4 regions of the Priestia sp. YIM B13489 genome follow, and region 1 is predicted to be linked to each of the others. Evidence: riboswitches for the same ligand, from Rfam matches in the RefSeq annotation. Region 1 holds a riboswitch; each other region holds the start of a gene.

What was found. A riboswitch is a leader RNA that binds a small molecule or an ion and turns the genes downstream of it on or off. The one in region 1 is predicted to bind cobalamin.
Region 2: it holds a riboswitch for cobalamin, as region 1 does, so the genes downstream of both, metE (5-methyltetrahydropteroyltriglutamate--homocysteine S-methyltransferase) here and ACFX4W_RS15910 (ribonucleoside-diphosphate reductase subunit alpha) in region 1, are expected to answer to the same signal.
Region 3: it holds a riboswitch for cobalamin, as region 1 does, so the genes downstream of both, ACFX4W_RS07535 (HoxN/HupN/NixA family nickel/cobalt transporter) here and ACFX4W_RS15910 (ribonucleoside-diphosphate reductase subunit alpha) in region 1, are expected to answer to the same signal.
Region 4: it holds a riboswitch for cobalamin, as region 1 does, so the genes downstream of both, ACFX4W_RS26565 ((2Fe-2S) ferredoxin domain-containing protein) here and ACFX4W_RS15910 (ribonucleoside-diphosphate reductase subunit alpha) in region 1, are expected to answer to the same signal.

What each region holds. Positions count from the first base shown of each region.
Region 1 covers NZ_JBHZOQ010000053.1:1,977,089-1,985,135, reverse strand. Annotated here, with positions in the region: gene ACFX4W_RS15910 (ribonucleoside-diphosphate reductase subunit alpha) at 1-1,248, opposite strand, end outside; cobalamin riboswitch at 1,382-1,567, opposite strand; gene menC (o-succinylbenzoate synthase) at 1,847-2,950, opposite strand; gene ACFX4W_RS15900 (o-succinylbenzoate--CoA ligase) at 2,954-4,417, opposite strand; gene menB (1,4-dihydroxy-2-naphthoyl-CoA synthase) at 4,500-5,318, opposite strand; gene menH (2-succinyl-6-hydroxy-2,4-cyclohexadiene-1-carboxylate synthase) at 5,335-6,144, opposite strand; gene menD (2-succinyl-5-enolpyruvyl-6-hydroxy-3-cyclohexene-1-carboxylic-acid synthase) at 6,148-7,902, opposite strand; gene ACFX4W_RS15880 (isochorismate synthase) at 7,889-8,047, opposite strand, start outside.
Region 2 covers NZ_JBHZOQ010000036.1:72,158-80,204, forward strand. Annotated here, with positions in the region: gene ACFX4W_RS02210 (hypothetical protein) at 479-730, shown strand; SAM riboswitch class I at 811-921, shown strand; cobalamin riboswitch at 1,001-1,189, shown strand; gene metE (5-methyltetrahydropteroyltriglutamate--homocysteine S-methyltransferase) at 1,339-3,633, shown strand; gene ACFX4W_RS02220 (acetate uptake transporter) at 3,776-4,393, shown strand; gene ACFX4W_RS02225 (GNAT family N-acetyltransferase) at 4,537-5,037, shown strand; gene ACFX4W_RS02230 (hypothetical protein) at 5,214-5,348, shown strand; gene ACFX4W_RS02235 (helix-turn-helix transcriptional regulator) at 5,536-5,736, shown strand; gene ACFX4W_RS02240 (hypothetical protein) at 5,899-6,063, shown strand; gene ACFX4W_RS02245 (DUF5301 domain-containing protein) at 6,095-6,508, shown strand; gene ACFX4W_RS02250 (hypothetical protein) at 6,595-6,735, opposite strand; gene ACFX4W_RS02255 (LysE family translocator) at 6,902-7,534, opposite strand; gene ACFX4W_RS02260 (DUF5391 family protein) at 7,729-8,047, opposite strand, start outside.
Region 3 covers NZ_JBHZOQ010000053.1:304,177-312,223, reverse strand. Annotated here, with positions in the region: gene ACFX4W_RS07565 (response regulator transcription factor) at 1-84, opposite strand, end outside; gene ACFX4W_RS07560 (DUF418 domain-containing protein) at 255-1,469, shown strand; gene ACFX4W_RS07555 (ABC transporter permease) at 1,505-2,188, shown strand; gene ACFX4W_RS07550 (ABC transporter ATP-binding protein) at 2,190-3,122, shown strand; gene ACFX4W_RS07545 (undecaprenyl-diphosphatase) at 3,269-3,862, shown strand; gene ACFX4W_RS07540 (organic hydroperoxide resistance protein) at 4,015-4,434, shown strand; cobalamin riboswitch at 4,540-4,722, shown strand; gene ACFX4W_RS07535 (HoxN/HupN/NixA family nickel/cobalt transporter) at 4,856-5,653, shown strand; gene ACFX4W_RS07530 (M20 family metallopeptidase) at 5,883-7,046, shown strand; gene ACFX4W_RS07525 (DoxX family protein) at 7,116-7,538, opposite strand; gene ACFX4W_RS07520 (type 1 glutamine amidotransferase domain-containing protein) at 7,844-8,047, shown strand, end outside.
Region 4 covers NZ_JBHZOQ010000053.1:4,004,345-4,012,391, forward strand. Annotated here, with positions in the region: gene cobK (precorrin-6A reductase) at 1-40, opposite strand, end outside; gene ACFX4W_RS26555 (sirohydrochlorin chelatase) at 37-948, opposite strand; gene cobJ (precorrin-3B C(17)-methyltransferase) at 967-2,589, opposite strand; gene ACFX4W_RS26565 ((2Fe-2S) ferredoxin domain-containing protein) at 2,603-2,983, opposite strand; cobalamin riboswitch at 3,085-3,264, opposite strand; cobalamin riboswitch at 3,383-3,561, opposite strand; gene ACFX4W_RS26570 (hypothetical protein) at 3,708-3,866, opposite strand; gene ACFX4W_RS26575 (hypothetical protein) at 4,060-4,188, opposite strand; gene ACFX4W_RS26580 (M42 family metallopeptidase) at 4,217-5,254, opposite strand; gene ACFX4W_RS26585 (cation:dicarboxylate symporter family transporter) at 5,364-6,635, opposite strand; gene brnQ (branched-chain amino acid transport system II carrier protein) at 7,022-8,047, shown strand, end outside.

The DNA.
Region 1 (8,047 bases):
CGTTCCGGTTTCAAGCTGGGAAAGCATAATACGCTTGAAGATTTCAATAGCAGGTACTGTTTCTCTTGAAAGCTGTTCATTATTTACACACTCAGCGTAACGAGTGCGGAACGAACCGCTGCCTTCTTCTTCATCATAAAAATCTTCTAACGAGTAGCCCATCAGCGTACGAACTTCGTGAGGATCGAATAAGTGCCAGTCTTCACGTGCCTCTACTTTTTCCATAAACAAATCTGGCAAACATACGCCAGTGAATAAATCATGCGTGCGCTGACGTTCGTCACCATTGTTCAAACGCGCGTCTAAGAATGAAAAGATGTCTTTGTGCCATACGTCTAAATATACGGCAATAGCTCCTTGTCGTTGACCTAGCTGATCGACACTTACAGCCGTATTATTTAGCTGTTTCATCCATGGAATTGTTCCTGATGATACGCCTTTAAAACCTTTTATATCACTTCCTCGGCTTCTAATATGACCGAGGTAGACACCAATTCCGCCTCCATTTTTACTAAGCGTGGCCAAATCTGTATTGCTATCATAAATACCGCGTAAGCTGTCATCAATCGTATCAATAAAGCAGCTAGATAGCTGTCCGTAGCTCTTTCCTGCGTTTGAAAGTGTTGGTGTGGCAACCGTCATATATAGACTAGAAAGCGCCCAATACGCTTCTTTTACTAATGCTGTTCGATTTTCTTTCTTTTCTTGAGACATCAGCGTCATAGCAATGATAAGAAAACGTTCTTGCGGTAATTCGTATACGCGCTTATCATGTGATGTCGCTAAATAGCGATCTGCTAATGTCAACAATCCAATGTATGTAAATAAACGATCGCGTTCAGGAATAATGACTGAAGCAATTTCATTAATTTCTTCTTCTGTATATGTTTTTAATAGCTGCTTATTATAAATGCCGATTTTTGTTAGTTCTTGAATAAGCTGATAAAACGAACCGTACTTCTCTTTTTTATCGTAACCTCGGTTGTCCGCTGCTTTTCGATATAGTTCGTTTAAGTAGACGTCTGCCGCTACGTACGTCCAATCGGGTTCTTCCATTGAAATACGCTCTAAGGCTGCCAAAATTAGGACGTTTGCAACCTTTTCGTCCGTCATATTTTCCTTTACTGTAACAGTTTGAATAACCTTTTCCTCATACAAAGAAAAATCAAGCTGCGTAAATTCTTTTTTTAAACGTTCAATATATGCAGTTAATTCATGTAGAATTGTAGGCTTTAATGTATTCACCATAAATATGGCTCCTCTCTTCACTTCAAAATAAAAAATCGCTCACCGTACCTCGGTGAGCGAATAGAACGAAGATAGAAGAAGACACTAAGTCTTTTCTCAATCCTCGCTCTACCCTCTCACCTCCCGAAGAAGATAAAACGACATAAAAAAGGCAGGTCTCCTGACTTATGCTTCTTTTTACTTTAAGGCCTTCCCATGATGTTTACTCACAGTGGATTTCCTTATTTCATCAGCATTCACAGTTGCGGGGACAGCTTTGGATTTTCACCAAATTCCCTTTTAAGTCTTTTTATCAGACACCTTTTTCACTGGAAAACACAAAATATAGTATTTTATTATGGATTTCAAAACAACATATTGTGTTATGTTATAAACACATTATATAGGACAACTTAGAAAACTATCAACCTATTTTCAAAAATAATTTTGTTTTTTACGATAAAACTCTTCGACTTTTTTCATCAAACTATTCCATCATAACATGTTTTGACACGCTTGATGGAACAATGTGCTCTTTTTAAAAAATTTGTCCTATTTTTCTACTAAACATTGACAACCTCAATAAAAAAACCGTTTTTCATCAAAAAACGGTTGTTAATTATTTGTATTCTTTTTCAAATGCTGTGATTGTTTTGATAAACTTTTTATCAATATCGTATCCTATCCCCGGTTTTCCCTTCACCTTTATTACTCCGGCTTCTACCTCTACTTCGGGCTTAATAATATCTTTTTCCCAATAGCGAGACGACGCAGAAATATCACCTGGTATCGTGAAAGAAGGCAGTGTGGCAAGGGCAATGTTATGAGCTCGTGAAATCCCTGCTTCTAACATTCCTCCAACCCAAAGTTTTACACCATGCTGGGCGCATAAATTATGAATTTGCTTTGCTACGGACATTCCGCCAACTCGCCCGATTTTCACATTGATAATCTTACAGCTTTCTTGTTCGATTGCATGACGTGCATCTTCATAGCTCACAATACTTTCATCTAAGCAAATCGGCGTCTTTATTTGCTTTTGTAACAATCGATGATCAAGGATATCATCAGAACTTAACGGCTGTTCGATCATCATTAAATTCAATTCATCTAGTTTCTTCAATGAATCACTATCGCTTAACGTATAAGCTGAATTGGCATCAGCCATAAGAGGAATGCTTGGAAATTCATCTCGAATTTGTTTCAGTAGCTCATAGTCAGCACCCGGCTTAATTTTCACTTTAAAGCGCTTATAGCCATCTTTCATGTAAGTCTTTATTTGTTCTTTCATTACGGAAATGTCATTTAAGCCAACTACCACTCCAGCTTCTACAGCAGACCTTACTCCGCCAATTACTTCAGATAACGGCTTATTTTGCCGCTTTGCATACAAATCCCATACAGCACAGTCCAAAGCTGCTTTAGCCATGTTATTTCGCTTTAGAGGTTTGAATAGCTTTTGAACATCCTCTGGTTTTTGAAGCTGCTTATGAAGAAGCGAGGGAATTAAAAAATCGTCTAACATATGAAAACACGTCTGAATCGTTTCTTCCGTATACCAAGGAGATGAAAAAGCAACGACTTCTCCCCACCCTGTAAATCCTTGTTCATCTTCTACTTCAAGCAAAATCAATTCTCGATCCTGCACCGTACCATAGCTTGTTGAAAAAGGAGAAAGAAGCTTCATGTCAATTTTATAAAGATGTACTTTTTTTATAATCATCGATTAGCTCCCTTTCTGTATGAACGATGATAGCTTCCGGCGTATGATTTTATTAGAAGCCGTTCGCGGCAGCTCCTCTACTCGAACGAAGTACTTTGGAAGTTTGTACTTTGCTAAAAATTGTTGAATGTGTAAAGATAATTCTTCATCTGAAACGTCTTCGTTTACAACAACACATGCAGCTGGCACTTGTCCCCATTTTTCATCAGCTACTCCCGTTACACCGGCCTCTTTAACAGCGGGATGCTTCAACAAAACATTTTCAATTTCAGCTGGATATACATTTTCTCCACCTGAAATAATAAGGTCTGAACGTCTGTCTAACACATATAGAAAGCCTTCTTCATCCACTTTCCCGATATCTCCTGTATAGAACCAGCCTTGTTGAATTGCTTTTTGAGTAGCCTCAGGTTTATTTAGGTATCCTTTTGTAACATTTGGACCTTTAACAATGATTTCTCCTGCTTCGCTGGTCTCATTTCCTTTTTCATCTACAATTTTCATTGCACATGGAAATAATGGTTTACCTGCTGATCCCAGTTTTCGCAAACTGTCTTCAGGTGAAAGCGTAACGAACTGTGAAGATGTTTCTGTCATTCCATACGTTTGATAAACAGGAATTTCTTTATTCACACAAGCCTCTAAAATAGTAAGCGGTGCAGGTCCTCCTCCTAAAAGCATACAGCGAAACGTATTTGGATACTTGCGTTCAGCTAATTCATCAAGCATATTGGACAGCATAGAAGTAACAACCGAAATAATCGTTACCCCTTTGTTTTCAATGGCTTCATTTACTGCTCTTGCTTCAAACCGTTCTTCTAAAATGATTTTCATTCCGTAAAAGACGCTCCGCATTAAAATAGATAAGCCGCTAATATGAAACAAAGGAACCGCTATAAGCCAGCAGTCTTTTTCATTTAATCCTAAATTAAGCGCTGAGCCAACAGAACTCCACCAGTGATTTCCATATGTCTGCAGCACTCCTTTTGGATGACCTGTTGTTCCAGACGTATACATAATGGTGAATGTGTCCTCGAGATTCCACGTTTTTTGAAAACCTGTTTCTGCTTCTGGAGAACTTTTTAAAGCAGGTAAAGTAAGCTGAGTAATGGAACTTTGGAATTCTCTAATTAAAAATGTTTCATCCGCAATAAGCAACGACACGTTTGCATCTGTTAGCTGATAATTAATTTCTTCGTTTGTCAAACGCGTGTTGACGAGCAGCAACCGGGCGCCAATATAAGAAATCGCATGTAAAATCTCGATAAACTCCACTCTATTTTTCATGTATAAAGCAATGGTATCACCTTGCTTTACACCGTTAAACGAAAGCTGCTGTGCTACTTTTTGAACACGTTTATGAAGCTCTTGAAACGTAAGAGACGTTTGCGGTGTTTCTACCGCCACTCGATTTGGCGTCAAATATGCTCTTTGCATAAGCCCATTAGGAATCGTTTGGCTACTCATGAATTTCTCTCCTTTTTATACTGATTAACTAAATTAAATTGAAAAAACAGCCTGATGATAATCACCAAGCTGTTTCAGCTGTTTAAGGGAAACGTGGGAACTGTTGGAAGTCTGGATTGCGTTTTTCCTTAAATGCATCGCGACCTTCTTTTGCCTCATCGGTTGTGTAATAAAGAAGCGTTGCGTCACCCGCAAATTGCTGGATACCTGCTAAGCCATCCGTATCAGCATTAAATGCTGCTTTTAAGAAACGAAGAGCGGTTGGACTTTTTTCTAACATCTCTTCACACCATTGAATTGTTTCAGCTTCAAGCTGTTCTAATGGAACGACCGTGTTTACTAATCCCATGTCTAGTGCTTCTTGAGCGTTGTACTGACGGCATAAGAACCAGATCTCACGCGCTTTCTTATGACCTACGATGCGAGCTAAGTAACCAGAGCCATATCCTGCATCGAAGCTTCCCACTTTAGGACCTGTTTGTCCAAAGACAGCGTTATCCGCTGCAATTGTTAAGTCACATACAACATGAAGAACGTGGCCTCCGCCAATTGCATAGCCTGATACCATCGCAACAACCGGCTTTGGAATTACGCGAATTAAACGCTGTAAATCCAGAACGTTTAGACGTGGAATTTCATCTTCTCCTACATAGCCGCCGTGGCCGCGAACTTTTTGGTCTCCGCCTGAGCAAAATGCTTTATCTCCAGCACCTGCTAATACAATTACTCCAATACTTGCATCGTCACGAGCATAAGCAAATGCATCGATCAATTCCATTACCGTTTTTGGACGGAATGCATTGTGCACTTCCGGACGGTTAATCGTAATTTTAGCGATTCCGTTATATGTTTCGTATAAAATGTCTTCATACTGACGTGCTGATGTCCATTCAACTGTCATCTTTATTTCCTCCTAATTATGTAGTAGCTAAGAACTCACTTACTATTCTACCAAAAATCTCGGGTTGTTCCACGTGAATTGCATGACCTGTCCCTAAAATAATTCTAGAAGTAGCATTTGGTATTAATGTTTGCATTTCTTTGGAAATTAAACAAAACTTTTGATCTACTTCTCCTGTAATAAGCAAAACCGGCATCAACAGATCGTCCAGCTTCTCCCAAAGGGACGGCTGGACTCCTGTTCCCATTCCTTTCAAACTGTTGGAAAGGCCGATTTCTGTATGCGAAAGTCTTTCTTTACGCACCGCTTCTTGAACATGGCTAGGCAATTGCTTTTGAGAACTAAAAAGAGGAATTCCCTCCCAAAAGTTCACAAATTCTTCAATTCCATTTTTCATAATGCGGCTCGCCAGCTGTTCATCTTTTTCTTTTCTTAGCTTTTGTTCTTCTCGCGTTTTTAAACCAGGCGATGCGCTTTCTAATACCAACTTTTTCACATGGTGTGGATATCGCTGGGCAAATGAAAGAGCAAGCCTTCCTCCCATCGAATATCCAATTACATTCACCTGTGATAAAGATAGCTGTTGAAGAAGCTCATGCAGTGCTTCAACAACTGCTTCCATTGAATATGGTTTGATTTCTTTGGGAGCTGCTGATTGGCCATGACCAATAATATCAACAGCAATTACCTGATAGTCTTTAGCGAATTTCTTCATAAAGGTACGCCAAGTTTGAGAAGAGCCGGTAAAGCCGTGAAGCAGAAGCAGCGGCTCTCCTTTTCCCTCGGTGTGCACATAGTAAGATACACCACCTAATTGATACATCATTGCCTATTCCTCACCGTTTGACAAATTTATTTCCTCGGAAACAAGTTTCCACAAACTGCGATGAGTCTCTACATTTTCTGTACGAGTTGTACGAATCTCTACAACATGCAAACCGCCTTTTGTGAAAGCATGGTTCATTGCATGTCGAAATTCTTCCCAGCTGCTTGCTGAAGAAAATGTGCCATCATACAGACGAGTGGCATGCTCAAAGTTTAATCCAGTTGGCGTACCGAATAGAAATTCAAAGTGCTTTTCTTGTTTTGACTGCGGTAAAAATGAAAAAATTCCTCCGCCGTCATTGTTAACTAGCACAACGGTTAAATTTAAATTATGCATTTTAGCTGCCAGCAGACCATTTAAATCGTGATAAAACGATAAGTCACCAATAAATAAAACGGTGTGATCGTAAGCCGTGCTTACGCCTAGAGCAGACGAAACTACACCATCAATTCCATTTGCACCCCGATTTACAAAGAGTGGAATATCTTTTTCCGTATTTAAGAAGAAAGAATCAATATCTCGAACAGGCATTGAATTTCCAGCAAATAAAGCCGTGCCTTCAGGTACTACATCAACAATTTCTTGAACTACTTGTCCTTCGAACCATTCCTGGCCGGAAGTTAATGTTCTCAGAGCCTGTGCAGTTTGAGCATTAATCTTTTTCCACAGACTCAGCCATGAAGTAGACTCCTCTTGATTCGCTGAAAGACGCTTGATCAGTTCTTCACAAAATAATGTCTCATCAGCTTCAATCATCACTGTCGAACGTAAAGTAGGGTCTCTCCAGCCTTTACCTTGGTCAACTACAAACATTTCTGTCGGCTCGTGGGCTTTCAAAAATTGCAATAGCGGTTTCGATACCGGCATCGCGCCAAAACGAATGACAACTTCCGGATAAAAACGCTCATCAACCTTATCACTTTTTAAAAATGTATCATATGTCTCTATTACATTTTCTTTTGAATGCTTGCCGCTTCTTAATTGTGATAACGGATCTGCGATCACTGGAAAGCTTAAAGATTCAGCTAAACGGCATACGCTGTCTGCTGCTTTTAAAGACATTTGATCTCCACATATAATAAGTCCTTTTGTTGTTCCCTCTAAGCGCTTCGCAATTTCTTCGAAACCTTTTTCAGATAGAGATGCTTCTCCATGAATAGCAGACACATATGATTTACCGCGTTTCCCTTGACTCCATAAATCTTCAATAGATAAATCTGGTACAATCGGTTCACGTAAAGGTACGTTAATGTGTACAGGACCGCTCGGTATAGCTTGAGCTGTATGAACAGCCCTTGAAGCTACTGTTCGAATATAACGATTCATATCTGCACTTTCTTCTGGTAAAGCTGTATCTACAAACCACTTCGCATATTGACCGAAAAGATGATTCTGATTAATGGCCTGCGGGGCACCTATATCCCTTAACTCATGCGGCCGATCCGCTGTGATAACTACTAAAGGAATGCGTGAATAGTGAGCTTCAATTACTGCAGGATAATAATTCGCTGCAGCTGTTCCAGATGTACATACAAGCGCCACTGGTTTTTTCTTTGCTTTTGCTATTCCTAGAGCAAAAAAGCCGGCGGAACGCTCATCAATATTTAAGTGCACATGAATATCAGGGTGCTCAGCCATAAGCATCGCAATAGGCGTTGAACGTGACCCTGGACTGACCACTACTTCTTCAACATTTGCTTCTACTAATTCATCCACGAATGACGCAATATACGTTGTTAATGATTTAATGTGTTCCACGCATAATCCCTCCTAAAGCTGAAAGCATCGGGTTGAATTTAATTCTTGTTTCTTCATATTCACTTTCAGGCGTAGAATCTGCTACAATTCCACAGCCCGCAAATAAAACGGCTTCTTGCTGCTGAATAACAGCGGAGCGGATTCC
Region 2 (8,047 bases), on a different contig from region 1:
TTTTAGACGAAGTGAAACGAATCATCGATCAAGATGTGTGATTAGTGGTTCGTTTTTTTGTTAAGGCAAACGTAGGTTTCATGTGTATAGGTCTTTCTAGCAGGTGATTGGAGGACAAGACGAAGACTCCTGCGGGAAGCGAAGTCTTGTACGGAAATCAACTGCGGTGTCACAAGCGATTCAGCTCATGTATTCCATTTGCCTTTAGAGTGGATTCATTTGGTGATGTCTCAACCTCTTTTGGAAAAATGTGCATAACTCTTAACGAAACCTTGTAGCAGAAGGCTCAGTCAAACGTTATAATAGATAATGAATGATGATATATTCTCTATATTTGTCATATATTTGTATTACATATGTAATTAAAGAAAAACATTCACTTGATATACTGTTTAATGACTTAACTTTATCTTAAAATTTACAGTGAAATGCCTGTTTATAGAGGCTTAGAACATACACAGCAAATGGAGGAGCAATCATGGCAAACGAAAAGATGCAAGAAGGACTTGATCGTTTTATCAAGGAAGATTTAAATGACCTTTTAGGTAGACTGTTCCCCTTAATGGACCGGGAGTGTGCCGAAGAAAAAAGAAAGCTTATCGAAACAGCGGTAGAGTACATTTATTCGTCAGGATATCACCAAGGGGCAAAAGATTTAATCGAAACGCACCGAAAAGATGATTACAAATTGTTAAGGCAAAAGTTAGCGTCAGCGCCTCCTAAAAACTAATTTTTTTGAAATTTCTTTTGACAGCATAAATGTAAGGTGTTAAGATGACTCTACATTCAAAATATTATAAACAATTAAAACTCTTATTGAGAGAGGCGGAGGGACTGGCCCTGTGAAGCCCGGCAACCATTTAACATTCTTGTTGAAAAGGTGCTACATCCTGCAAAGCGTACAGCTTTGAAAAATAAGAGAGGATTTCATAGATACTATGCCTCTCTATTCGTGATAGAGAGGCTTTTTATTTTATGTGAATATGTTTTGAATGAACAATTTTATAAAAATGCATCAGGTGCTGTGTAACGAATGTACGCAGCTTAAAAGGGAAGACCGGTGAAAAGCCGGCGCGGTCCCGCCACTGTAATGGGGAGCAACTTATTAACCACTGTTTCATGTTGAAATGGGAAGGGATAGGAAGCGATGAACCTAAGTCAGGAGACCTGCCTGTTGTATGCACTTAAGCTCTACGGGATATAGAGAGGAGTGAGGAATACGTGTTGAGAAAAACAGGCTATCTCAACTTTAGTTAAGTATGCGTATCATCTCTCTTTTCATTTCGAAAAGAGAGATTTTTTAGTTTACCGATAAAAAATATACAGGGAGTGGAAAAAATGAGCAGTGTAAAAAGTTCAAACTTAGGTTATCCAAGAATTGGTGAAAAACGAGAATGGAAAAAAGCGCTTGAGCAGTTTTGGGCAGGAAAACTAGAGAAAGATATCTTTTTGCAGGAAATTGAGTCTCTTCGTCTAGGGCATTTAAAAAAACAGCGTGACGCAGGAATTGAATTGATTCCAGTCGGCGATTTTAGCTTATACGATCACGTGTTAGATACAGCCGCTATGTTTGGTCTAGTGCCAAAGCGCTTTGATTATGACGGGGGACCGGTATCGCTTGAAACGTATTTTGACATCGCGCGAGGAACAAAAGGTGCGGTAGCTTCTACGATGACAAAATGGTTTAACACAAATTATCACTATATCGTACCAGAGCTTGAGGAATGTACGCCGGCACTTGTAGAAAATCGCCCGCTTCAATTTTACAAAGAAGCAAAACAGAAGCTGAATATTGAAGGCAAGCCCGTTATTTTAGGTCCAGTAACATTTGTGAAGCTGTCAAAAGGATATAAAAAAAGTGAGTTTAAAGAAGTAGTTGAACAATTTGTTCCGCTTTATGCAACTATCTTAGCGGAGCTGCAAGCAGAAGGAGTAGAGTGGGTACAAATAGATGAGCCGGTTTTAGCTACAACGCTATCAAAAGAAGACCTGGCGCTTTACAAAGAAGTCTATCAAGCTTTGAAGGAAGCAGCACCGAATGTAAAAGTCATTTTACAAACGTATTTTGACAGCGTTGATTACTATAAAGAAGTCGTGTCTCTTCCTGTTGAAGGAATTGGTTTAGACTTTGTGCATGACCGAGGCGAAAATCTCACTGCCCTTAATAAATATGGTTTTCCAACTGATAAAGTGCTGGCAGCAGGAGTGATTGACGGACGAAACATTTGGCGTGAAAATTTGGACGAGCAGCTTTTAACGATCAGTGAAATTGAAGAAGCCGTATCAAAAGACCGTTTGATTCTTCAGCCTTCATCAAGTCTGCTACATGTTCCTGTCACGGTGAAAAATGAAGAGACGATTGATCCAGTATTGAAAAATGCGCTCTCTTTTGCAGATGAAAAGCTAAAGGAAATTACGCTGTTAACAAAAGCGGTGCAGCAAGGAAAAGAAGCAATAGAAGAAGAAATAAGCGTAAGCAAGCAGGCAATTCAAGCATTAAATGGATCATCTTTTCGAAATTGTCAAGATGTGCAAAAAGAGCTGAAGCAGCTGCACAGCTATAAAGCAGAGCGACAAGCGCCGTTTGACGTACGTCAGCGCGTTCAGCAAGAAGCGTTTCAACTGCCGCTTCTTCCAACGACCACGATTGGAAGCTTTCCGCAAACAAAAGAAGTGCGAAAAGAGCGTCTAAAATGGCGTAAAGGCGAGTTAAGCGATGAAGCATATGAAGCGTACATTAACGAGGAAATAAAAAAATGGATTGAAATTCAAGAAAACATCGGCTTAGATGTCCTTGTGCACGGAGAGTTTGAGCGTACGGATATGGTCGAATACTTCGGTGAGAAATTAGGAGGCTTTCAGTTTACGAAGTTTGGCTGGGTGCAATCTTACGGTTCTCGCTGCGTGAAGCCGCCGCTTATTTACGGAGATGTATCGTATGAGCAGGCGATGACGATCAAAGAAACGGTCTACGCACAGTCTCTAACAAATAAGCCGCTTAAAGGAATGCTGACGGGTCCGATTACGATTTTAAACTGGTCGTTTGTGCGTGATGATATCCCGCGCTACGACGTCGCAAATCAAATTGCGCTTGCTCTTAGAAAAGAAGTAGAAGCACTTGAAAGTCAGGGCATTTCAATGATTCAAGTAGATGAACCGGCGCTGCGTGAAGGACTGCCGTTAAAACGAGAAAACTGGGACAGCTACTTAAATGCTGCGGTGTATGCGTTCAAGCTAGCGACGGTATCGGTGCAAAACGAGACGCAAATTCACACGCATATGTGCTATTCAGAATTCGAAGAGATTATTGATGCGATTAAAGCGCTGGATGCCGACGTGATTTCCATTGAAACGTCTAAAAGCCACGGTGAATTAATTTATGCGTTTGAAAAACATACGTACAATCAAGGAATTGGACTTGGCGTATATGATATTCACAGCCCGCGCGTACCGAAGCTTGAAGAGCTTCAGCGAAACATTGACCGCGCTCTAAAGGTGCTTGATCCTGCATTATTTTGGATTAATCCCGACTGCGGCCTTAAAACAAGAGGAATCAGCGAGACGGTTGAAGCTTTAAAAGTGATGGTTGAGTCTGCAAAACAAACCAGAAAAAATTTATTACAAAACGTTTAATAATAAGAAAGTAAAGGCCAAGCAGTGTAACCGCTACACTGCTTGGTCTTATGGGATTTTAAAAGGCCAAAAATATCCATTGACACTTCCCGTACATTTTTGTATCTTTTTAAAGGTGTTTTTAAAATCAGGGAGGTACAACATGAGTAACAACAGCACGCAGCACGTTAAAATTGTAACAGCGGATCCATCAGCGCTAGGTCTATTCGGACTTGCCATGGTGACACTTGTTGCATCGTTTCAAAAGCTTGGGGTAACCGATGGTGTTTCATTGGTATTGCCATGGGCGGTTTTTTTAGGCGGAATAGGACAGTTAATCGCGTCTATGCAAGATTTCAAACATAATAATACCTTCGGCGCAACTGCTTTTGGTGCCTTCGGGTTATTTTGGCTAGGTGTAGCTATGACATGGCTTATTCAGCTTGGAGCATTTGGAGAAGCGCTCGCAAAAGAAGCGGATCCAAAGCAGCTCGCATTTGCTTTTGTCGGCTACTTGATTTTCAGCGTTTTTATGACAGTTGGAGCAATGGGCACTCATAAAGTATTATTTATTATTTTTGTGTTAATTGATTTCTTATTCATTGGATTATCGCTAAGTACATTTGGTGTGGCATATGAATACACGCACTTACTAGCAGCAGTGTCAGAGCTATTGATTGCTCTGTTTTCATTCTATGGATCTGCAGCGGCTGTATTAAATACTCACTATGGTCGAATTGTGCTTCCGGTGGGCAAGCCGTTTGGAGCATTTATCAAATAATCAAGATGTTAATTAAAAAGCGAAGTAGGGTTGAATTCTGTATGATGCAGAGGTCAATCCTTTTTTGTTTGGGCATTTTTATATATAGTAGAAAGAGATAGTTATATGTAATAGAAGCTTTTAGAGAAAAAAGAAAATACATAATGAAAGGAAACGTTCCAATGATTATAAGACAAGTGGAGGAAAAAGATTTAAACCAATTAATTACGTTAGAAAACAAAGGCTTTACACCTGCAGAAGCTGCCTCAAAAGATGCATTTATCACGCGGATCAACACTATTCCTGATACGTTTATTATCGCTCAAGAAAATGAAGAAATAATCGGATATGTGAACGGTCCCGTCATTTCAGCTCCGTTTATTACGGATGATTTGTTTGAAAAAACGATTTCGAACCCTGAGGCAGGCGGTCATCAAAGCATTTTAGGTATCGTTGTAAATCCCAATCATCATCACAAAGGAATTGCCAGTATGCTGCTAAGAGAGTTTGAAAAGCAAGCGCAGGACAAACAGCGCTTAACGGTTACTTTAACATGTAAAGAAGAATTGATTCCGTTTTACGAAAAAAACGGATATGTGAATCAAGGAGTAGCGGAGTCTCAGCATGCAGGCGTGCAGTGGTTTAATATGAGCAAGGAGCTTTAACAAACAATGAAATAGAAAAGCACAAGCTTCCTTTAAGGAGTTTGTGCTTTTTTATATTAATTTCTGTGTAGTTATTGTAAATATGTAAAAGTAAAGGTGGTATTTACATGAATAAGTACGGCTTTTTTTATTGAGAGGGTGCACAGGTGTTTAATCTATTTCGTTGCTTCTAGCGGTTGATTGGAGGGCAAGGCGAAGACTCCTGCGGGAAAAGCGGCACAGGTGAGACCCCGCAGGAGCGAAAGCGACGAGGAGGCTCAGCGGCCGCCCGCGGAAAGCGAGACCTTGCACGGAAATCAACAGCGGTGTAACAAGCGATTTATACTCAATCATTTCTCTCATTTTTTCGTCTTTAGATTGGATCAATCTCGTTATGTTTCAATCTCTTTTTTAGGTAGGTAAGAGACATTGATTTGTCAAACATATTTGACAGTAACAAGAAAAATAATATAAGATATGGATGTAAAAAGTTTTTTACATTTTAGAGATGAGTGATGAATGGTGGAAAATCGAATTAAAGAACTGCGTAAAAGCAAGCGAATGTCTCAGGATGAACTGGCAAAAGTATGCGGCGTATCGAGACAAACGATTAATGCAATTGAAAACAATAAGTATGATCCAAGCTTAACGCTAGCTTTTCAGCTGGCTGAGGAGCTGGGAGCAACAGTAGATGAGCTGTTTTTATTTCATAAATCATGATGAGTTAGTTAAACAGAGAAGGTAATGTGAAGTAGTGATGTTACTAGTAGAAGTTTTGACATTTCTGTACTATAAGTTAAAAGCACATAAGTAAACAGTAGATCAATATTACTTCTATCACTTTATAAAAAAGAGATTTACAGAGCAACGGTGGTGAAAGGAATGAAAAATCGAGCTGCCGGAGTAGCTCTTACAAGTACGGGCATGTTACTGTTGATGGTAACGTTAGTATTTCCTGTTCCGGGAGTAACGTATAGTTTACTTGTAGGAAGCAGCATTGTACTAAAGGGCTGCGGAACAGGAGGAATAAAAAGGTGTATCACGTGAATGCAGGGTGATGTAGAAAAGGAGGTTCCTTTTGAAAAAAAGAACAATTATTATAGCTGCACTTTTATTTATCGTCGTATTTTATTTTACATATACCGGGAAAGCCTATCAGTTAAAAGACGTCATAAAAGTAGACGAAGCAAACGTTACGCGTATTGAAATAGATACGGACGAAGGAAAACGTGTAGTAGATGATAAAAAAGAGATAAAGCAAATCGTACATTCTTTGGCAAAAATAGAAGTAAAAAAAAGCAAGGAGCTCGACCCAAAGTTTGACCAAGCTTACTGGGTAAAAATCGTCGAAAACGGAAAAGATGCGTACGGTTTAACGATTTATGATGATGACTACATAAAAGCGTTTAGCTTTGAAGATAAAAAACAGGCGACATATACGATTGTTAAAGACCAAAAAGTAGATGTTAAAAAGCTGTTTTCAACTAAATAAACGTGTAAACCTACTAAAAAAGACAGCCTGAGCTGTCTTTTTTTATAAAAATAATAGATTGAAAATTTAGATTATTTTAAGCGGAATTAATCCTTGCCTATATAATTAATAAATGATTGAATTAGGTCAATATCCGGGTTAACTAATAGTGCTGGAAGAAGGCCAAATGTTAATAATACAAGAACGTTTGATCCAATAAAGATGCGAAGTGCTTTTTTGATTTTCATGATATTTCCTCCCTTTTTTATATTTTCGTATAAAAAGAGAAAAAAATCAATAGAAATGTGACGAAATTGTGAACTTTTTGTCTAATAGTCCCTGATAGATGATAAAAATTCCCTCTCTATACTAGATAAAGAGGGGATATAGCACGTCATAAAATATGTAGAAACATTAAAAATACATGTGCAAATTCTCAACAAATCGGTAGAGGAAATAGCATGAAAAACCAATTAAGATACATCCTGCGGCAATAGAAACCCATTTAATATAAAACTGATTCAGTACTTTTCTAGTTCCAGAGACAATCGTCATTAAGCCTAGGTCATGAATTAAAATCCCTGTTAATATTCCGGCAGCAATCAGCAGGAAATGAAAAGAATGAGAGGATTGAAGTGAATTGGTCAGCACCGTTCCAAACACGCTGAGCCAAAAAATGAGATTGCTAGGAGAAATCGCAACAAAGATCCCGTTCACATAAGAAGAGGCAAACGACTTTTTTACGTGTTCTCCAGGAGCTGTTATATCATGGTCGGCATGTTTAATGCTGTCATAGCCAATATAAAGTAAAAAAAGCGCTCCTATAAGCCACATGATAAGCTGTATAAAAGGAGCCGATAAAACAGAAGCCAGTCCAGAGTAAAGAAGCACAATTAATAATAAATCAACCGTCATCCCTCCGAGTCCGACAACCCATCCGTGAAGAAACCCGTTTTTTAAACCTTGTTTTGTCATTTCAATTGTCACCGTACCAACGGGAAGGGCAATCGAAAGACCGAGCAGCACATTTGTTAAAAATAACGTCACCAAAAACAAAACCTCTTTCAATCTTGTATCTACTATCGTTTTCCGTTTAAGTGGTCTTTCATTATATAAAAATATGTAATGAAATTTGATGTTATGTATAAAAAACAGTAAGCACAAAGGCTGCTTCGGTATATTGACACTTTTTTCTTACCGAGCTATAAAAAGAGGAGCAGTAACTGCTCCTCTTCACCATTTTAAACGCTTTCCTGCACGGTGGCCGACGGTCTTTTAAACGCAGCAACAAACCACACAATATTCGTAATCAGCAAGCCTAAACAAGAAATCATTATTCCTATAATTGAAGCTAAGTTTCCTGAGAAATCTTCTAATCCGAATAAAAACAGAGCCGGCATCAGTAATAGAGTACTAGCAGCGATTAAAAGGCCGATGCTGCAAAAAGCGGCCATGATAAATTTTAAGAAATGCATTCCCAACATATAAAAAGCTAACGGCAACAAATATAAAAACAGAATCATGCCAAGAGATAACCACAGCCCTGTTGAGCCGAACGTA
Region 3 (8,047 bases), 1.7 Mb from region 1:
GAATCCTTCTTTTTTTAATACTGTTTCCAGCATTTTGACGATGGCAATTTCATCATCAACTAGCAATATAGACGCATCTTCCAACGTAAATCACCTCTGTTTCATTTCATACGTATTCGATTTTAGCATAAGAACATTACGAAAAGATTAACAAAATTGGAAAATGTTAAGGAAAAGATAATCTCCTGGTTATTTTCTTGAAAACTTCATTTCATATACTAAATGCACAGACACATAGTAAAGGAGTTAAAAGGATGAGTAATGATTTTAGGCGGGTTAAAGTAATTGATAGTATGAGAGGATTCAGCTTGTTTGGTATTTTACTAGCGAATATGCTGATTTTTCAATATGGCATTTACGGAAAGGATATGATTCATCTCTTCTCGCTATCACCAAGTGATTCAGCAGCCTATGTCTTTTTAAAAGTCGCGGTAGAGGAAAGTTTTATGCCGATTTTCACCTTTTTATTTGGCTATTCAATGGTGAAGATGAAAGAAAGCTTAGAAAGAAGGAAGCTAGGGGTAAAAAGGCATTTCTTTCGCCGTTTTCTTCTACTTCTAGGGTTTGGCTTACTGCATGGAGTGTTTTTATGGGAAGGAGATATTCTTACATTTTACGGAATGATGGGAGTATTTTTACTACTTTTCTTTTTAAAGCGTAAAGCCAAAACACTTTTGGTGTGGGCATCGATTTTGCTGGTCCTTACAGGAGCATCCGGATACGGTTCATTAAACGATAATATGTATCTTCTTAGCGATAAACAAACGCTTACGACATATGTAAAAGATACGATTCATGTGTATGGAAGTGGAACTTATGAACAGATTAAAGACCACCGCAACAATGTTGATCCGATGAATATAGCAGGATATAAATTTGCTTTTGCCTTCTTGTTTACGCCATTTATAATGGGCGCTTTGTTTTTATTTGGTATGTATGCAGGAAAGAAAAAGTGGTTTTACGATGTTTCAGCTAATCAAAAACAGTATGGCCGTTGGGCAGCCGCGCTGATTCCGCTTGGCTTGCTGTTAAAAGGGACTATGTACGTATGGCCAGATGCGAATTGGGCTGGTTCTACACATATGTTAGGTGGAAGTCTTCTATCTCTTGGTTATATTGCAGGCTTTGCTTGGTTATATGCGAAATACGAGAAGTCATTTTTGATAAAGGCTTTTGAAAGTGTAGGCAGGATATCGCTTAGTAATTATTTAATGCAAACGGTCATATGCACGACGATTTTTTACGGTTACGGATTAGGTTATTTCGGAAAGCTCGGCATGATTGCAGGGATTTTTGTCTGCATAGGTATTTACGGAATTCAGCTTATCAGCAGCTATATGTACGTGCAAAAATTTCAAACTGGACCGGTGGAAAAGCTACTGCGTATATGGACAAATTTTTCTTGGAGTGGAAAGCCCAAAGAAAAAAAAGCCTTACCGGCGGAAGTAAATCATCCTTTTGTTGGATGATAGCAGTCAAATTTATTTAAAAGGAGATTTTAAAAATGTGGGCTATTAGTGTAAAAGAGTTTCAAAGCTTATTTAAAAGTATTAAATCAATTATCGTTATCTTAATCGTATGCGGTGCTTCCTATGGAATAGCCCATATAGTTAGTCAACTTGGAGGTCAACTGACGAGTGCACAGATTCAAGATGGAGCCAACGGGGGAATTTTGGTGATGCTTCTCGGGTTCGGACCTTTATTTATTTCAAGTCTTTCTCATAATGTTATTAATCAAGAAATTAAAACAAGAACAGCAAGGTTTTTAGTTACCAAAACATCAAGAGAGCGTATTGTACTAGGAAAATTCTTAGGTATTTGCTGTTTCTGGCTTGTTTGTATCTCTATTTCATTTCTACTGATTGTGTTTATTTCGCATCATTTTTCTTTTTATATATTTTTAGAGTGCCTGCTATTCACCGTTTGTATCATTTCATTTGTTTTAATGCTTTCAGCTTTAATGCCAAGCCCAACTCATACTATGTTTTTATCAATTATTTTATCGTTTGTTCTACCGGTACTGAGCGTGTGGAGCATATTTTCATCAAAAGCGTACATTGCATGGTTTAAGTATGTGACACCCTACTACTATTTAAAGCTGGAGAAAGGGTATCTAACAGTTCTTCTTATTTTTGCAGCACTTTGTTTATGTACGGCACTTTGGAGTTTTAAAAGGAGAGAAGTATAATATGTATGCTATTGAAACAAGTAAATTAACTAAAAAATATGGATCTAAAACAGTTGTTAACGGTATTAATTTACAGGTACCACAAGGGGGAATTTACGGATTTTTAGGAAGAAACGGAGCAGGAAAGTCTACATTTATTAATATGCTTACCGGCGTTTCATTTCCTTCAGCAGGAGAATTTACGCTGCTGGGACAGAGTGATATTGATTTAGAGCTTCAGAAGAAAATAGGTGTGCTTCCTGACTATGCTAACTTTTATGATGAGATGACAGCGCTCAATCATTTGCGCTATTTTTTAAAGATAAACGGCCATCGTTTTTCGAAAGAACACTGTAGTATTGTACTGAAGAAAGTAGGATTAGAAGGACATGAGCATCAGAAAGTTGGAAAGTTTTCATTTGGAATGAAAAAGAAGTTAGGAATTGCTCAAGCAATTGTAGCAGACCCAGATCTTATCTTTTTAGATGAACCAACTTCTGGAGTAGATGTTGAATCTGCTCTTCACATTCATGAACTAATAAGAGAACTCCAAAATCAAGGCAAGACAATTTTTATGACGTCTCATAATTTAAATGAAGTTGAGAAGATTTGTACACGTGTAGCGATTATGAAAAATGGGGTCATTTTAATAGAAGGTACAATGGAAGAGCTGCGCTTTCAATATCAAGCGAAAAAAACGGTGATGATTAAACATGATCCCTACCCAAGCAGCCATAAAGAATATATTCAACAGTTTTTCCGTACGTTGAGTCCCGAAGTTGAATACCATCACATGTACACAAAAGTGATGCTTCAAAAAGAAAGAAATATTCCTCTTATTATTCGCGAATTGATTCAATGCGGCATCGACATTTATCAAGTTCACGTCGAAGAACCTTCTTTAGAGGAAATCTTTTTGCAAAAAAATATTGTGGATCACTCACAGGTGAGTTAATGGGCGAAAGTCCGTTGGTTTACTACTCAGTCTGAATACATTATTTATAAATACCAGTTAGGAAGCTTCTGACAAAAACATGTTCATTTTCTCAAGAAACTGATAAGATAGCTAATGACATTTAAAAATAAGAAAGGATTTCGATTATGTTATCAGCTATTAATTCAGTAGATTATACCATCTTCCACGCGGTGAATCAGTATGCCTCACACGTAAAGCCTCTAGATTCGCTGATGGTATTCTTTGCAGATTATGCCCAGTATGTACTTATCGTTTTACTCGGCTTGTTTTTACTTATTAATAAAAACGGCAGCCGTGTTGTAGCATTTCAAGCTTTGTGTGCTTGTGCCACAGGAGTCATTATCAATAAAGTGATTAGTTTATTTGCTTATCGAGATCGTCCGTTTATCTCTCACCACGTGAATCAGCTTGTTGATCACGCCGCAAATTCTTCATTTCCAAGCGATCATGCTACATCTGCATTAGTTATCACTTTTACCATTTGGCTGCATTTCAAACGTTCAGGACGCATGTGGGTTGTCATGGGCGTACTCATTGCCTTTTCACGCGTATGGGTTGGCGTTCATTATCCATTCGATGTGTTAACAGGAGCCGTTTTAGGCTGCGTGCTGGCGCTGTTTATTCATTATGTTATTTTTAATACGAAACTGATGAGGTCCATTACCAACTTGTCTATTTTTCGAAAATCAGCTTATGACGAACAGTCTCAATATTATTAAGAAAAAGTCGCAAATACGCGGCTTTTTTTATTGGGAAATTTTTAACGTATTTAATACTTGTTTTTTAAAATTAAATTGTGTACAATTAAATCATAGAAACGATAAATAAAAAACTTTTAATAAAATTAATGAAAAAGAGGAGAGGTTTATACATGAAAGCTTTATATGAAACAACAGTCGTTAACACAGGTGGAAGAACAGGAGAAGTTCACTCTTTAGATAACATCTTTAACTTAGACGTTGCAACACCTCCAGCGCTTGGTGGAGAAGCAACAACAGCAACAAACCCAGAGCAGCTGTTTGCAGCTGGATACAGTGCTTGTTTCAACAGCGCGTTAGAATTTATGTTGAAAAAACATAACGTAGAAATCAAAAGCAGTGAAGTAAAAGCTACTGTTCAGCTGCTTCCTGATAAAGCTGATCAAGGAGTGAAAATTGAAGTAGCGCTTGAAGCACATATCGAAGGCTTAGATTTAGAAACAGCGAAAAAATATGTAGACCTAGCTCATTCATACTGCCCGTATTCAAAAGCAATCAGCGGCAACGTAGACGTAACGATAGAAGTAGTTTAATTGCTCTAAAAAGCCCTGCTAAGCATGTAAAGCTTAGCAGGGCTTTTTTATTTGAATTTTCTCTATTCATTTGTAAGCGGTACTAGTATAATGAGGAAGAAAATGAATCATTCGCACAGTTTAGGTGCTCTTACATAGCGTAAGAGGTAACAGGGAATCGAGTGCAAATCTCGAGCGGTCCAGCCACTGTAAGCAGGGAGTTTTCTATCTTATCGTCACTCAAAATGGGGAAGGCGGTAGAAAATGATGATCTCAAGCCAGGAGACCTACCTATTCTGTACACTTGACTCTTCTAGGAAAGAGGCGGTGTATCAAGGTACGCAGTGAGCAATTGCTGTTTATTTTCATATGCCGACACGTCCTCAATTTCTATAGAATTGAGGCTTTTTTACGTTTTATTTTAAAAAAAGGAGTGTAGGAAATGGAAGGTTTATCAGTTTTTTTACTTGTCTTTTTATTAGGAATCAGGCACGGATTGGATGCAGATCACTTAGCTTTTATTGATGGCCAGACCCGATATAATTGGAGAATGGGCAGCCGTTTTGCCCCGTGGGTTGGAACGCTGTTTTCACTAGGTCATGGAGGAATGGTGGCCGTCACGGCCGGGGTGCTGGGCGTGGTGATGAAGAATTTTACGTTTCCTTCATATTTCGATCATTTTGCATCTTGGGTATCCATTATCTCTCTCTTTCTGATTGGAACATTAAACACATATCATTTGCTTCGAACTAAAAATAAAGAAGAAGAGTTTCAGCTGAGCGGATTAAAAGGGAAGTTTATTCCGAAAATCGCAAAAGGAACAACGAATCCTTTTTTAATTATTCTTGTAGGGGCATTGTTCGCTTTAGCAGCCGAAACGGTCAGTCAAACGGCCGTGTGGTCTCTAGCTGCAGGGAACGCAGGCAAGTATACGCCGCTTTTGTTGGGACTAGTGTTTATGTTTGGCATGATGCTTACAGATACAATCGATTCGATGATTGTACATAAAATGGTGAATGAATCGAGTAAATTTGGACAATCTGCTTCCCGCTTGATGGGCTGGGTTATTGTTGTCCTCGCGTATGGTGTGTCGTTCTATTTAGCATTCACTTTCTTTAACCCATGGGCCGAAGTAAACTTTGAAATGGTTGGCGTTATTCTGTTTATTTTTTTAGTGTCTATGTTTGTTTTTGTGAGTGTGAAGTCAAAAGGAAAAAATATTAAAATAAATGTCAATTAGTCAAACGAAAGCTTTAATCTGTTGAAGATTGAAGCTTTTTTGTATGAATTTGTTGAAGTTTATGGCTATTTTCGGTCGGTTATGAATAAGTTAAAGTATTATCTGTATTTAAAGGATGGAAAATTGTCTGAAAACCATTATAATTAAGGATAATTTAAGGTCGTTATGTGAAACGTAGAACATAGTTATACGTAAAATAAATAAAAGCATTTAATGCAAGCAGCAGGGGTTGTTTGGAGGAGGAATTGATTTGAGTCAGGTAATGGTAGAACAAAGCGTGTTTAGTTATTTAAAAGAACACGAACAAGATATGCTTGAAGATTTAATTGGATTTGTGAAAAAAGAATCACCGTCCTACAGTAAAGAGTTAGTAGATCAGTGTGGAATGTATTTAACGCAGCTGTTTCAAAAGCGGTTAGGGGTAGGGTACGAAATCATAGAAGAAAAAGAAGTAGGAAACCACTTGAAATTTACGATTGGAGAAGGAGAAAAGCAGCTTTTAATTATCGGTCATTTTGACACGGTATGGGAAAAGGGAAGGCTGAGTCTAAGAACGGAGGGAAACAAGCTGTATGGTCCGGGAATTTTAGACATGAAAGGCGGCATTGTACAATCTATATGGGCGATTAAAGCGATTCAAGAGCTTGGCTTATCGCTCGATAAAAAAATTGTGTTTTTCTGTAATTCGGATGAAGAGATTGGGTCAATTTCTTCTAAAAAATACATTGAAGAAGAAGCACAAAGAAGTGAAGCAGTGCTAGTAGCGGAACCAGCGGTGGCGGGTTCAGGTGCGTTAAAAACGTCGCGCAAAGGAGCGGGGATTTTCACCGTAAAAGTATGGGGACGAGCAGCACACGCGGGTAATCACCACAAAGAAGGAATCAATGCGATTGAAGAGCTGGCGCGCCAAGTGATTTTCTTGCAGGGCTTAACAGATTATGAAAAAGGTACAACGGTGAACGTTGGGACATTTACGGGAGGCAGCGGTACAAATGTAGTGCCGGAATATGCAGAAGCGCACGTGGATTTACGTGTTTCTACAGAAGAAGAAGCAAAACGCATGACGGATATTATTTTGAATTTAACACCCATTTTAAAAGGGATTAAGCTCGAAGTAACGGGAGGCATGAATCGTCCTCCGATGGTCAAGTCTAAACAAACGGAAGAGCTATTTGAATGCGCTCAGTCAATCGCGGCGAAACTGGGTATGAAATTGGAAGAAGCAGCTGTGGGCGGCGGAAGTGATGGCAATTTTACAGCGGCCATTGGTGTTCCCACGCTGGATGGATTAGGAGCATGCGGAAAAGGAATACATGCAGAATATGAACATATTCAAATTGATACGTTGTCCGAGCGTTCTTCTTTATTTGCGAATTTGCTGCTGCAAATATAAAAAAAGCCCGCCTTAAACGGCGGGGACTAATCTTAAAGCTTATATTGGGAGAGTATAAGCTTTCTTTTTTTATTTACTGCTTTCTTCTTGAAGAGAAAAGGCAGTTTCTTTCTTTTTGAATACCACTGCATCAAGAGCAAGGAACTGGCTTCCTGCAAGAAATAAGTGAGCAGACATGGCAATTAAGGCAATATCAAATTCAAACCCGCCAACAAATCCGCTTTTAAGCTTGGCTGTAAAAATGGCGCCAAGCATAACTGCCACAAATAAAGCAGATACGACTCTTGTTGCTAGGCCAAGAATAATAAGAATCCCACCTACAAGTTCAATGGTTGCAACAATATATGCCATGAAACCAGGGATTCCTAAGCTATCGAAGAACCCTACTGTATTTTCAATCCCGCCTTGCCATTTTTGAAAGCCGTGTACTAAAAATGTAAAACCTAATACTAAACGAATAATAAGTGAACCAATTTCGACGTTTTTATTCACTTTACTTCCTCCTTTAAGTGTATTTGAAAAACACTACATTATGTAGTGTGAAAGCCCGAAAAAAGAAATGTAGCAATTAAATCAGAAAGTCTTTCTTATTTGGATAATTTTATAACATTATGAACATCACACTACACATTGTAGTGTGATGTTTGTCCTCAGTCAAGAGGAAATATAAAATTAGACCATTTGGCATACAAAAATTTTCTGAAGAGCACTTGAAAAATCCTTTAATTATGTACAAGTTAGTCCCTTATTTTCAATCTTATTCTCCAACATGCTATACTGATGGCGGAGGTGTTACGATGCGTTTAGAAAATAAAAGAGTTATTGCGCTTGTTAGTGCAGACTTTGAAGATCTAGAACTATGGTATCCAGTGATGCGTCTTCGAGAAGAAGGAGCAGAAGTACATTTAGTTGGAGAAAAAGCAAACGAAACGTACATGGGGAAATACGGTGTTCCAGCCGTATCGGACTACGCGTTTAAAGATGTTGATCCAGCTGAATAT
Region 4 (8,047 bases), 2.0 Mb from region 1:
ATGCACGTGCATCGCTAGTTCCGGCTAACAATAAAATCATTTTAGCTCGCCGACCTTATCTTCATGATGATCGTGGTCATGATGGTGTTCGTGGTGATGGTGTCCGTGATCATGGTCATGATCGTGATGATGATGGTGATCAATATGCTCCATAATGCCAAGGCGATATTGACACGTATCGCAGTTCATTTTCACTTCACCTTCTAATCCTTCTTCAGCACGTTCTTTTAAAATTGTCTGCAGTTTTGGGTGAAAACCGAAATAGCCGGCGAGCTTAAACTCAATGTTTTCATGCTGCATTTTATACTGCTTCACCATTTCTTCTAATCGCTTAATTAATACTCCTGTAAATAAGAAATACGGGAGAATAACCACTTTTTTAGCGCCCAATTTCAAACATCGCTCCACGCCTTCATCAATCAGTGGAGCGGTCACGCCCATAAAAGAAGTTTCAACGATTTTATAATTTGTTTTTTCCCAAAGAAGGCGCGTAATTTTATATAAATCACTGTTTGCATCAGGATCACTTCCCCCTCGCCCTAAGACGATAACAGCCGTGTCTTCAGCTGGAGTTTCTAAATTCTCTCCTGATTCTTGTAATCTCGTTTTTAAAATTTCAAGGGCTTCTTCATGAACGCCAATGGGACGTCCGTATACGAAGTTTACGTGTGGATATTTTTCCTTAGCTTCATCTATAGCCGCCGGAATATGTATTTTAGAGTGGCCAGCAGGCAAGAGCATAATTGGAATTACAACTACATCTTTTGCTCCTTTTGCCACACATGTATCAATGCCTTGACTTACATTTGGGCGTTCAAATTCTAGAAAACACGTTTCTATTAAGATAGATGCGTCCCAATCATGCTTCATAGTCGAAATAAATTCGCGAATTTGATCGTTCCCTTCAGGATCTCTGCTTCCATGACCGACAAATAAAACTGATTTCATATAATGCCCTCCCATTTTTTAATCTCCACACGGAGCTGGTTCTACTTTTATTTTTGGTGTTATATCTTGATAGTCGAATCCATAAACGTTCTTCACACGCTTAAAGAATTTATGAAATCGCTCATTAGGATGACCTTTTTCTTTATATTCATGGACAATGTTCTCCACTATTTCAACAATGTCATCGGGTGCTATGCCTTCCGCCACAATTTGACCTGAATGCGCATTTCGTCCAACCGTTTTAGCTCCTAAAAATAAATCAAACGCACCTTTTCTATAGACAATGCCGATATCTTCTTGAACTGCGCCATAACAGGCCATACCGCATCCATTAATACCAAGCTTCAGCTCTTTTGGCATGTCCATTCCCCCGAGGCGTTTTTGTAATTCTTCCGTATGTGGAATAGCATCGCTTTTTTCTCCATCACAAAAATCACACGCTTTAATTGTGAACACGTCTCCGACCGGAGATAGTAAAAAGGAAGCTGCTTGGAGCTTTTTAATAATCACATCTGGCTGGGCTGTTGGAATTTGAAGTTTGATTTGATGGTCAGGTGTATACTCCATCGTACCTTTTTCACCAACAACTTCTGCTAGTGTTGTCATTTGAACAGGCGTGAATTTCTTATTGGCAAGTCCTGGACTAACCGCGACTTCGAAAATTGACTGTATTGGCTGGTGTACGACCCCAGAAGTGGTTTCACCTAAAATTGCTTGAAGCGCTTCTTCTGCAAGAGCTCGTGAAGTTGCTGTTTCTTCTGGTTTGGTCTGAACTGCTTCAATTGCTGAAGCTGTTTGCTCTACAGTCTCTTCTTGATCGAGAGCCCATGGTTCTGCTTCTTTTCGAAGTCGCTGATGCGGTCTTAGCGGCTGCTCCGTTTGGTTGAGGGTATATTTCCGCTGATACCCGCGCGGTGTAATCATTAAATCGTCGTAAAAGAACGTAGATGAATTTCCGACAACAACGGTAGTCAGCATGCCTATTTCATGGTTTAACATGTCTTTTAAGTTAGTCATTACGACTTCTTCACGGTCACGATAAGCGCTTTTCACAAGACCAACAGGCGTATCAGGAGAACGGTACTTTAATAGAATCCTTTGCGCTTCAACAATTTGTCTTGTTCGTCTTCCGCTCTTTGGGTTGTAAAAAGCCACTACAAAATCTGCTTGTGCAGCTGCTTCAATTCTTTTTTCGATTAGATCCCACGGCGTAAGGTGGTCACTTAAACTAATCGTACAAGCATCGTGCATCACGGGCGCTCCAAGGAGAGATGCGCATGAATTGATAGCCGAAATGCCAGGAATTACTTCCAGCTCTACGCCCGTTTCTTTTTTCCAGCCTTTTTCAATCAACACTTCATATACAAGGCCTGCCATTCCGTATACTCCTGCATCTCCGCTCGAAATGACAGCTACGGTTTTTCCTGCTTCGGCTTGCTTTACAGCTTCCTGTGCACGGCTTACTTCTTCGGTCATTCCCGTACTAATAATTTGCTGATTCGTTAACAGTCCTTGAATTAATTCCACATAGGTTTTGTAACCGATGATCATATCACTTTCTTGAATGGCTTCTCTTGCTCGCTGTGTAATATGTTCAAAGCTCCCCGGCCCAAATCCAATAACTAACAGTTTACCTTTCATGCTAGCTCCTCCTCTATGCGTTACTTTTTACTTTGTCAATTCCTTCTATGGAGTCACTGTTTTCCGGAGAAACGAAACCATTTTGATCATATTCATAAATAAGCGATTCCTTTACACTGCAGCCTCCTGCTAAATGCTCTTCGACAATCCGGTGAGCCACGGTTTCAGTGACCTGCTTGTACCAATCTCCTGAAGGATAGACGATAGCTACAGGAGCATCTTTGCATCGTCCGTTACAGCGCGTACGCGTTGTATGAACCGTTTCATCCAAATCCAGTTCCGTCACTTTATTTCGAATAGCTTGTGTGGCTTCTTCTCCACCTTTTCTCATACAGCTGCTTCCATTACAAATCAATACGTGATGTTTTGTTCCGTTTAAGTTCCACGTCGTCACACTCATTCGCTCCTTTACTAAAAAAAGCGCCTCTATCAATGATAGAGGCGCAGAAAATTCAAACTAAGTTTTTGCACTTCCACCTATATCCCGTAGGGTAAGCTTCGCATTAGAAAAAGGCTGGTTTCCTGACTTCGATTCATCACTTGATTGCGCCTTCCCAAATACAGTGGCATATGCAATCAGCTCCTCTTCACAGTGGCGGGTACCGCGCTGGCTTCACACCAGACTTCCCATTTAACGCAATGTGAACATTGCGCACCTTTTTTGCACGATATGTAGTTTTTCGATACGAGAAAAACCCGCTTCGCTAATATGCGAGCGGGTAAAACGTCAGAATAAGAGTGTACACGAATGCCACTTTAAGCCAACGTTTCCCTTCCCGCTCCCCGGAGAAATAGAAACTTCACAATAAAGACAGGTCTCCTGACTTGTGTATCATTCTACTTGAGAACCTTCCCGTGATTTTTTCACAGTGGTTATACTCGTTCGTCCACACTTACAGTTGCGGGGGCAGTACTGGTCTTTCACCAGTTTCCCTATTAAGCCTTCTTGGCATCTTTACTGTTGCTGTTTGATATATATGAACCTTTTAAACTATCAGAATAATAGAAGTAACTACCATATCATAGCGTACATTTTTTTTTATTTCAACTCTATTCTTTTCGGAAGATACAAGCACCTATAAAAAAACAAGAGCATAAAGTCAGCTCTTGTTTTTTCATTATATAGCTACTAATGTTAAATGAGGATCGTTATAATACACCACTTCTGAAAGAACTTTACAGCCATTTGTTTTGGCAAAAGCTTCTCTCGCCTGCTTTTCAGTTTCAAATTCAAACATTTTCATTTCTTTTCCAGCATATACCGTCAGTACCCACATGAAAAGATTCGCCTCCGATTATTGTAGTGATCGCTATATCCACATTATGCCGAAACCATTTCCTTTTGAAAACCCATTCTACAAAACTTGTCACAAGAAACTTTTAAAAATTTAAAAACATTTTAACTTCTGTAAATGAACAAAATGTACAAAAGGTTTAAGCAATATTATACCTCTTTAAAAAGGTGCTTTTTTAACCAACTGTTGCTTCACCAGTAAAAAATATATAGTATTTATTAAAAAAAGAAGCCGGACAGCCGGCTTCTTTTTTAGGAAAGGAAAGTACAGACATCACAATCCCGTCCTGCTCTTTATTTTGCATAAAAATACACTAATTAAATATTGCTTTCTTAAAGCAGAACCATGTTCGACTGCACATAGTGATAAAGAAGCTTATACGTATGGTTTAATGAATCTTGATGCGTTCTCTCAAACGCATGAGAAGAATCAATTCCTGGACCAATTAAGCCGTGTACGATATCGTGTCCGGCACGAATAGCAGCAGAAGCATCTGATCCGTAAAACGGATAAATATCTAATTTGTACTGAATATCATGCTGCTTAGCTAGCTCCACCAAATGCTTTCTCAAACCGTAATGATATGGGCCGCTTGAATCTTTTACACAAATAGACACGGTGTATTCATCGGTAGATTGTCCATCTCCCATAGCACCCATATCAACCGCTAAGTATTCTACTGTTTGAGGCGTAATGTTCGAATTCCCTCCGTATCCAATTTCTTCATTATTTGAAATGAGAAAATGCGTAGTGTATGGCAGTTCGATCTGTTCTTCTTGAATTGTTTTTATGAGCTGAAGCAATAAAGCTACGCTTGCTTTATCATCGAGATGACGAGATTTAATAAAACCGCTTTTTGTTATTTCTACACGAGGATCAAACGAAACAAAGTCGCCTACTTCAATTCCAAGGCTGCGAACATCTTCTGCGCTATGTACTTTTTCATCCAGTCGAATTTCTATATTTTCTTGATTTCGCTCAGCTTTCCCTGCATCTTTATACACATGAACAGATGTTTGATGCATAAGGATGGTTCCTGTAAATACTTCTCCTGATGAAGTTTCAATTTCACAATATTCTCCTTCAATAGAATTGTAGCGAAACCCTCCAATCAAGTCGATTTTCAGACGTCCACTCGGTTTGATTTCTTTTACCATAGCACCTAATGTATCGACATGAGCCGTCAGCATGCGGTGGTGATCTGTATCTTTACCGGGAATAGTAGCGACTAAGCCTCCTTTTCGATTGCGGTACGTTTGAATATTTAGCTCTTTTATATAGTCTTCGACAAATGAAATTACCTTTTCTGTATTTCCAGAAGGACTGGGAATCGAAACAAGCTTTTTAATTAACTGAACAGTTTCCGTCATTATGACACTTCCTTTGTCTCTCATTTCTTTTATTTTACCATATGTTTCAAAAAAGATAACAGTCAGCTCCAAACAAAACAAGCCGGGCAGCTGCCCGGCTTGTTTTGTTTTAAGCTATGTTTGATTTCTTTAATTCATTTGTATAATTTAATGATTTTTGCTTATCAAATTCGCCTTCAGACTTTGACATCACAATTGCAGCTAAAGCATTTCCTACTACGTTAACTGTGGTACGCATCATATCAAGAATGCGGTCAATTCCTGCAATAAATGCCATGCCTTCAAGAGGGAAGCCCATAGATTCAAGTGTAGCAAGTACAACTACAAACGATGCTCCCGGTACACCAGCCATTCCTTTTGAGGTTAACATTAGCACAAGAAGGAGCTGAATTTGATCCATAATGGAAAGGTCGATGCCGTACATTTGAGCAATAAACAGCGATGCCAGCGCCTGATAAATGGTTGAACCATCTAAGTTAAACGTGTAGCCTGTTGGAATAACAAACGATGTAACCGATTTAGAACAACCGAAGTCTTCCATCTTTTTGATAAGAGATGGTAAAACGGCTTCTGAACTTGCCGTTGTAAAAGCAAGAAGCAGCTCGTCTTTTAACACTTTTATCAGCGTAAACATGCTTGTTCCAGCCATTTTAGCAATAATTCCAAGAACCACAAGCACAAAGAAAATCATGGTGAAGTAAACGGCGAACACTAATTTTCCTAATGGAATAAGTGATCCGACACCAAACTTTATAATATTAACACCAATAAGTGCAAATACACCTACTGGAGCAAATTTCATCACCAAATTAGTTACCCAAAACATTGCATCCAAGACGCCTTCAAAAAAGGCTAAAACAGGTTTTCCTCTCTCTCCAATCGAAGCTACGCCTACACCAAACAGTACGGAAAATAAAATGATTGGTAAAAGATCGCCCTCTGCTACCGATTGAAAGACGTTTGTTGGAACAATATGAAGAAGCTCTTGAGCAATGCCAGTACTTTCAGACGTTTTTGCCGTTGCCTCATATTGAGAAATATCGCTTTTTTCAATATGTCCCATATCAACCCCTGCACCAGGGTGGAATAAGTTCGCAGCAATAATCCCCACTACAATAGCAATGGTTGTAACAATTTCAAAATAAAGAATTGTTTTTCCGCCAAGCTTACCTAATTTTTTGATATCGCCTACTCCTGCGACCGCTACGATTAATGCTGAAATCACAATCGGTACGACAATCATCTTAATTAAATGAATAAATATGTCTCCAACCGGCTGTAAAATAGAAATGGCTGTATCGCTTCCATAAAAAATAGCACCTACAGCTACGCCTAAAATCAGTCCAATTAGAATCTGAGTTGCTAGACCTAACCTTTTCACTTTCTTGCTCCTTTCGCACAGTTGACTTTCATCCATCGAGCATATGCGGTTCCGCGAACCGTGTATAAATATACATCCTTACAGCACCTTATGTAAACAGTTCTTTACTAAAAGGATGTAAGGCCGCACATGCGAATTTTTAAAAGCCACGGTTCTGTTTTATCATATCAAATAATTGTTGTATATTGAGATTTTTTTGCTAAGTATTTTTCTATTTTTGCTATTTCAGCGAATAAATTAAAAAAATAAAATTTTATATTGAAATATGCATTTTAGGTTAGTATAATACGATACATGTTTATTTTTATTATTCGAATATAAAATTCTGAAAATTTTAATTATTCAACACGATAATAAAAAGCATTTATAATTTTGGAGGTTTTAACGTGTCAAACAAAGTTCCTTTTTCATTTATAGTGGTTATTGGCTTTATGCTTTTTGCCCTATTCTTCGGCGCAGGTAATTTAATCTTTCCTGCAATGTTAGGTCAGTCTGCTGGAAGCAATATTTGGTCAGCAAACGCTGGATTTTTAGTAACGGGTGTAGGTCTGCCTCTTCTAGGCGTTCTCGCATTTGGTTTTTCCGGAAAAGAGGATTTGCAGTCTTTAGCTAGTCGCGTACACCCAGCTTTCGGTATTATCTTTACTACGATTTTATACTTGGCAATCGGACCGCTTTTTGCGATGCCAAGAACGGGAAGCGTTTCGTTCGAAATTGGCGTTAAGCCTTTTTTATCAGAAAATCCAGGGCATCTTCCCCTTATCATTTTCACGGTAATTTTCTTTACTATTACCTGCTTTTTTTCGCTAAATCCTGCGAAAATTGTCGATTTAGTAGGAAAAGTTTTAACACCTATTAAATTAACGTTTATTGGAATATTGGTAGTTGTAGCCGTTGTGAACCCAATTGGAAAATTTGAAGCACCAAGCGAAGCTTATACAACACACTCATTTTTTAAAGGCTTCCAAGAAGGCTACTTAACAATGGATACACTAGCATCATTTGTTTTTGGAATTATTATTATTAATGCAATTAAAGAAAAAGGAGCAAAAACCAACCGACAAATCATCACAATTTGTGCAAAAGCTACGGCTATCGCTGCCGTTATTTTAGCTCTTATTTATAGTGCATTGTCTTATATGGGTGCTTCAAGCGTATCAGAGCTTGGACGTCTTGATAACGGAGGTACGGTTTTGGCTGAAGTATCAAATTACTACTTCGGCTCTTACGGAGGAATTCTTTTAGGTCTGATGATTACCGTTGCTTGTTTAACAACAAGTGTAGGCCTTGTAACATCTTGTTCATCTTTCTTCCATAAGCTGTTTCCAAGGGTTTCTTATAAGTTGATTGCTGTCATTTTATCAGCATTCAGCGCCGTTGTAGCAAACTTTGGTTTAACGGAATTAATCGCT